2 regions of the Bradyrhizobium septentrionale genome follow, and region 1 is predicted to be linked to the other one. Evidence: riboswitches for the same ligand, from Rfam matches in the RefSeq annotation. Region 1 holds a riboswitch; the other holds the start of a gene.
The links. A riboswitch is a leader RNA that binds a small molecule or an ion and turns the genes downstream of it on or off. The one in region 1 is predicted to bind cobalamin.
Positions count from the first base shown of each region.

Region 2: it holds a riboswitch for cobalamin, as region 1 does, so the genes downstream of both, metE (5-methyltetrahydropteroyltriglutamate--homocysteine S-methyltransferase) here and HAP48_RS38465 (ribonucleoside-diphosphate reductase subunit alpha) in region 1, are expected to answer to the same signal.

Region 1 is NZ_CP088285.1:7,705,424-7,708,636, forward strand. It holds gene HAP48_RS38465 (ribonucleoside-diphosphate reductase subunit alpha) at 1-1,182, opposite strand, end outside; cobalamin riboswitch at 1,303-1,519, opposite strand; gene HAP48_RS38470 (hypothetical protein) at 1,747-2,061, opposite strand; gene HAP48_RS38475 (PepSY domain-containing protein) at 2,299-3,213, opposite strand, start outside.
Region 2 is NZ_CP088285.1:793,945-797,157, reverse strand. It holds one part of gene HAP48_RS05715 (IS3-like element ISRj2 family transposase) at 1-318, opposite strand, end outside; one part of gene HAP48_RS05715 (IS3-like element ISRj2 family transposase) at 318-570, opposite strand; cobalamin riboswitch at 999-1,198, shown strand; gene metE (5-methyltetrahydropteroyltriglutamate--homocysteine S-methyltransferase) at 1,301-3,213, shown strand, end outside.

The DNA of each region.
Region 1 (3,213 bases):
CAGCAGCGCGTTGTCCTTGACCGACTTGAAGATGCCATCGAGATCATCGGCCACGGTGGTGAGGAAGCACGACGAAAGCTGCGGCCGCAGCGTACCGGAGTTGAACAGCGTTGGCGTCGAGGCCATGAAGTCGAACGATGACAGCAGATTGTAGAACTCGATGGCGCGCGCCTCGCGGTCGATCTCGCGCACGGCAAGGCCCATCGCGACGCGCATGAAGAATGCCTGCGGCAGTTCGATGCGGTTGCCGCGCTCGTGCAGGAAATAGCGGTCGTAGAGCGTTTGCAGGCCAAGGAACTGGAACGACAGGTCGCGCTCCGGCTTCAGCGCCGCCGCAAGCCGGGGCAGATCGAATCGTGCGAGGTCAGCGTCGAGCAGTTCGGCCTTGATGCCGGTCCTGATATAGGCCGGAAAATACTCGGCATAGCGCGTCGCCATGTCGGCCTGCGAGGCGTTGGCCGGCGTGCCTTCGACATAGGACAGCACTTCGGTGCGCAGCTTGTCGAGCAGCAGGCGCGCGCTGACATAGGCGTAATTCGGCTCCTGCTCTACCAGAGTACGGGCGGCCATCACGGACGCAAGCGCAAGTTCGTCCTGGCTGATGCCGTCGTAGAGATTGCGATGGGTTTCGGCGAGCACGGCGGCGGCGTCGACGCCTTCGAGGCCGGCGCAGGCTTCGTTGGCGATCAGAGCAAGCCGCGCATTGTCCAGCGGCACCTTGCTGCCGTTGGCGAGCGTGACGTTGAATTGCGGACCGGCCTGCGGCTTGACGGCCTCCTGCTCGGCACGCTGCCGGGTGCGCTCGTCGCGGTACAGCACGTAGGCGCGCGCCACCTTGTGGTGCTCGCTGCGCATCAAGGCCAGTTCGACCTGATCCTGCACGTCCTCGATATGGAAGGTACGGCCTTCGCTCATGCGGCGCGACAGCGCGGTGACGACTTCCGCCGTCAACTGCTCGACCACTTCATGGACGCGACGGGAGGCTGCTGCGGTGTGGCCCTCGACCGCGAGGAACGCCTTGGTCATCGCGACCGAAATCTTGCTGGCGTCGAAGCGCGACACCGTCCCGTTGCGGCGGATCACCTGCATCGGAAGCTCGGCTTCCGGCGCGGCATGTGAATCTGGACGCAACTGAATGACTGGAGTGGCTTTCGCCAGTTCGCGATCGAGAGACAAAGACATCGGCAGGCCCCGTGGTAGAAATGCAGTTGTTATGGGGGCTGGATTTGCGACAGGCGCCAGATCGCATGGCCGGCGAACGCCGGGCATGGCAAACGAGCAACCGCCGGACACCCCGCCCGTGGACGTTCTGATGTCACGGCAGGTCTCCTGGCTCGCAGGTCATCGCCACGCCCTGTCTTCCCAATGCGCACGGCGCACCAGTGACTTAAATCGGGAGTGACTCACTGCTTACAGTTGCGGGGGCAGCGCCGGAATCTCGCAGCACGTGCGATTCACCGACTTCCCTCTTAGTCACCAAATCTTGCGATCCGGTGGAACCATGACAGCTATATGTGGTGATATTCGTCCCGAAGTGTCAATGGGCGGTTAATGCCTTTACGCAAAAAACCGCCTCGCAAGACAGTTCGAAGACAACTTGGCCCCGTTATCCACATTGGGGACCGTTTGAACTTCCGTGTTCCTACGGAACGAGACGGGAAAAGGCGCTGATGAGACTGCACCGATTCTGTCGGAGCCCGATAGAGACGTTCTCGACCACGTCGATGCGCAAGCCTGATTCTCAATTCAATCGGACTGACCTGCCGAGGCGGACCCACTCGCAAGATCCGCCTTCCGCCAGTTCTCGATGATCTCCGGGTTTTTCCAAAGCCGTGCGACTACATCGGGTGAATAGGTCCACAGCCGAATTTTCTGGCCGCGATCGATGTAGGAATTGCCAGCAGCCGGAAGGCGACCGTCTTTCGTCCAGCGTTGACGCTCAAGCGGAGTGAGAAGCAGGATCTCTTCCAACATTTTGATCGTGATCTTCTCGTTGCGGAGGCGATCGAGTTTTTCGTCGATGCGCGAGATGAAATCCGAAACGGCGTTCATGTCGGCCATCAAGAAATGCGCGGTGACCCCTCCATCCTTTGTCGGCAAACCGCTTCAGTTGCGTCCTGACCAACCTGATCGATTGACTAGCGCGGCGATGCGAGCCCACGGTCAGATCAGTATTCGGAACAAAGCGCACAGAGATCGCTTCGCCCTCGTGTGTAACGTCCAAATATTGACTCTCGATTGAGCGGACAGTCCCCACGGTCAATACCCCACGACACAAAGGTAATGAAAATCATAGTTTCACGATCGGGATAGAGACAGCAGTAATCTTCGCCAGCCAATTAGAATTCCCGTGATCGAAAAAAGGAAGCCCAGCGTACAAAGCCCGACGACGATCAGCGTACGGGTTGCCGGGTGCTGCACGAGAACCGGAAAATCAAGCGTGTGAAGCGCTTGGTAAGCCCAGCGATACGCGCGACGCGAGGAGTCCAGGCGCTGCAACACCATGCCGTTGACGCTGTCGACATCGAACCAGACGTCGCCGCATATCGTACGATAGACAGGCGCCGAAGGGAGTTGTGATGCAGCCTCATAGGCGTCGTCGGCCGGCACGGCCCCCGGCGCGCCGCATCCAGGCGCCAAGCGCGACATCAGGCCGGTGACATCGTCCGCACCCAGAAGGCCGGTCGGATCAGATGCCGCTACGCCCGACCGAACCAGCATCTGTTTGTCGAGCGCCACGCGGTCGCGCCGAAACTGCTGTCCGCCAAATGCGAACCACTCGACTTCACGTGCACCTGGCGAGACCGGGGGCCAAATTGACGATGCCAGGCCCGCAATGTCGACCCCGGTGACCGCTACCGCCGCTTCAGCGTCAGTCAATTGCCCGCGCGAAAATAGCCGTCCATGATCCATCGAAAGCCATCCGCTGACGATCCACGTGAGCAGGAAAACGGCTGCTGCCAGTCCGACGACATGATGTAAGGCGTGCCAGCCGCGATACGGCGTCGTCAGGTGGCCCTGCCGCCGCTTCAGACGTGCGATACCCAGGATCGCGCCAAGCAAGGCGGCGATCGACGCCAGAAACGATGCCGTCCAGACCACCCAATCCCATGCAGCCCAATTTCGCCGCAGAACCGTTGGATAACTCCAGTGCAACACACTGCCCGCGTAATTCCATAGCCGCTCGCGGGAGTTCGTGACCAGCACCACCTC
Region 2 (3,213 bases), 2.9 Mb from region 1:
TCGGGCGACGATAGACCGCCTCGATCCCCATGCGCTTCATCAGCGTCGCGATGTGGCGGCGACCGGCGTATACGCCCTCCCGCCGCAGCAACGATCGCTGCATACGCGCTCCCGCGAAGGGATAATCGAGATGCAGCTCATCGAGCCGACGCATCAAGGCAAGGTCCTCGGCCGAAACTGGCCGAGGTTCATAGTAGACCGTGCTGCGAGCCAGCTTCAGGACCTTCGCCTGGCGCACGATAGAAAGATCATGACCGCGGTCGATCATCGCTTTGCGCTCAGCAGGCCCGCCTTGGTGAGCGCGCCGGACAAAAAATCGTTTTCCAACGCCAGCTCGCCGATCTTGGCATGTAACGCCTTCAAATCGACCGGCGTCTCGGCCGACGCCTTGTCATGCCCAAACACGCCGGCGGCGCCTTCCAGGAGCTGGTTTTTCCAGATCGTGATCTGGTTCGGATGAACATCAAACAGTTGCGCCAGCTCCGCCAGCGTCTTGTCGCCTTTGACCGCAGCCAAAGCAACCTTCGCCTTGAATGCCGGAGAATGCATCCGGCGGCTCTTCTTCGTCATCTTCGCTCCTGATTCGCGGCAAGAATCCTCGCCGCTGTCAGGCAGAAAATCCACTCAAGCTACTGTCCGAATTTGCGGAGCCAGCTCTGAGTGACGCCTACCAGAAATGGCTGGCATCACAGAAACACCTCGCGCCGCGTATGCTATCTTATTCGGTGGATCGTTGATTGCTTGGAGAAGGCAGCGCGCCGTGCTTGATGAACCGGGGCCAGCTTGCATGAAAGCCGTCTGTTCGACCAAGTGGTCCTCGGCGCAAAGGCGGCGTATTCGGATTTGTCGCTGCCCACGCGGAGGGACTTTCGGGATGTCATCCGATGTCCGTGATTGCAGAGCGACTTCTGCATCGAGGATGAACGGTGGGCATGCCGCTAGGCACATTAGCAGATCGCAACATGAATTCGCGAGGTTGACGGAACATCCCTTTTGCCGATAATTGAAGGTGTCGAGGTTCTCCAGTCTCATTAGGCCGGAGCTAAGAGGGAAGCCGGTGTCAATGCCGGCGCTGTCCCCGCAACTGTGAGCGGCGAGCCGCTGTCCAACGAAGTCACTGAAGCCTGACGGTTTCGGGAAGGCCGGACAGCAGCGCTGAGCCGCGAGCCAGGAGACCTGCCCCGACACTATCTTCGTCCACGGGCGGGGTGTCCCGGTGGTGCGCCAAGCAGCGGTCGCTCGCGCGACTTCTTCTGCCTGCGTCCGCCATGGCCTTTGCCCCCAATATGGGGTTAACGCTATGTCTCTTCTCTCTCTTCCGGTTGCCACACTCGGAACGCCACGCATCGGTCCAAGGCGAGAGCTCAAGGTTGCGCTCGAAAGTTACTGGGCCGGAAAAATCGCCGAACAGCAGTTGCTCGAGGATGCAGCTGGCCTACGTGCCGCAAATTGGGCTCGCCAGAGGTCTCTCGGTATCACCGTGATCCCATCGAACGATTTCTCGCTGTACGACCAGGTGCTCGACACCAGTGTCATGGTTGGTGCCATCCCAGAAGTCTACGAGACGAATGCCGGATCCATTTCGCTCAAGACATACTTCGCCATGGCACGCGGGTCACAATGCGACGGTCAGGATGGGAGTTGCGGTCACCCGTCGCGTGGATATGGCGCACCCGCGCAGGAGATGACCAAATGGTTCGACACCAACTACCATTACATGGTCCCGGAATTTCACCCGGGGCAGACTTTCAGACTATCCTCTCGCAAACCAATCGAGGAGTACGAGGAAGCCAAGGCCCTTGGCTTTCAGACGCGCCCTGTCCTGATCGGGCCGGTTACATTCTTGAAGCTTGGCAAGAGTGCCGATCGTGCGTTCCAGCCACTGTCACTGCTGGATGACCTGATACCGGTCTATATTGAGCTTTTGAAGGAATTGGCCAAACGCGGGGCAAATTGGGTTCAATTCGACGAACCTTGGCTAGTCCTTGATCTGGATGAGAGTTCGCGAAACTCCTTGGTACATGCTTATGGCCGGCTCGCAAAGGAAGGGCCGGCCATCAAGATCATGGTTGCAAGCTATTTCGGTGGCCTCTGCGACAATCTGGACGCTGCCCTGCGCCTGCCTGTTGCCGGGCTTCACGTCGATCTGGTTCGCGCGCCAGAGTTATTGAGCCAGATCATTGCGAGCGGCCGAAGTGACCTCGTCATGTCGCTCGGCGTCATAGACGGTAGGAATGTTTGGCGATCGAATTTGTCGGCGCTCCGCCAGCGACTGGACCCCGCGATTGCGAAGCTTGGTAAGGACCGCGTACAGATCGCCCCATCCTGCTCGCTGCTTCATGTGCCGGTCGATGTTGAACTCGAGACCGGGCTCGCCTCCGACGTCAAGAGCTGGCTTGCTTTCTCGGTTCAGAAGATGCGTGAGCTTGCGACCTTGGCGCGGGCACTCGCAGGCGACCAGAATGTTGCGAAAGCTCTTGCGGAATCGGAGTGTGCCGCAGCCGTCCGCCGGACGTCGCCGAAGATCCGAGATGCCAATGTCGTTGTCCGGCTGAGTGCGATCAACCAGGCCATGCGCCGGCGCGCCAGCCCATTTGCCAGTCGGGCCGAGATCCAACGCAAGCGCTTCGGGCTGCCAGCGTTCCCGACCACGACGATCGGATCGTTTCCTCAGACCTCAGAGGTCCGTAATACCCGGGCGGCGCATGCGCGAGGCGCGATGAGCGACGAGCAATACGACAAGTTCCTCAAGGAAGAGACGGCGCGCGCCGTACGTTGGCAGGAAGACATCGGTCTGGACGTGCTCGTCCATGGCGAGTTTGAGCGCAATGACATGGTGCAGTACTTCGGCGAGCAACTCTCCGGCTTCGCATTTACCAAAAACGGTTGGGTGCAATCCTATGGCTCGCGCTGTGTCCGGCCGCCGATCCTGTTTGGAGATGTCTCGCGGCCGAAGCCGATCACGGTGGACTGGTGGCGCTATGCGCAGTCGCTAACCAAAAGGCCGATGAAGGCGATGTTGACCGGACCAGTAACGATCTTGAACTGGTCGTTCGTTCGCGAGGATATTCCCCGAAGCGAAGTCTGCCGTCAGATTGCGCTCGCAATTCGAGATGAAGTCGGCGATCTCGAGAATGCGGGTGCTTCCATGATCCAGATCGATGAGGCTGCACTACGCGAAGGCTTGCCATTGCGTCGTGCGCAGTGGACCGT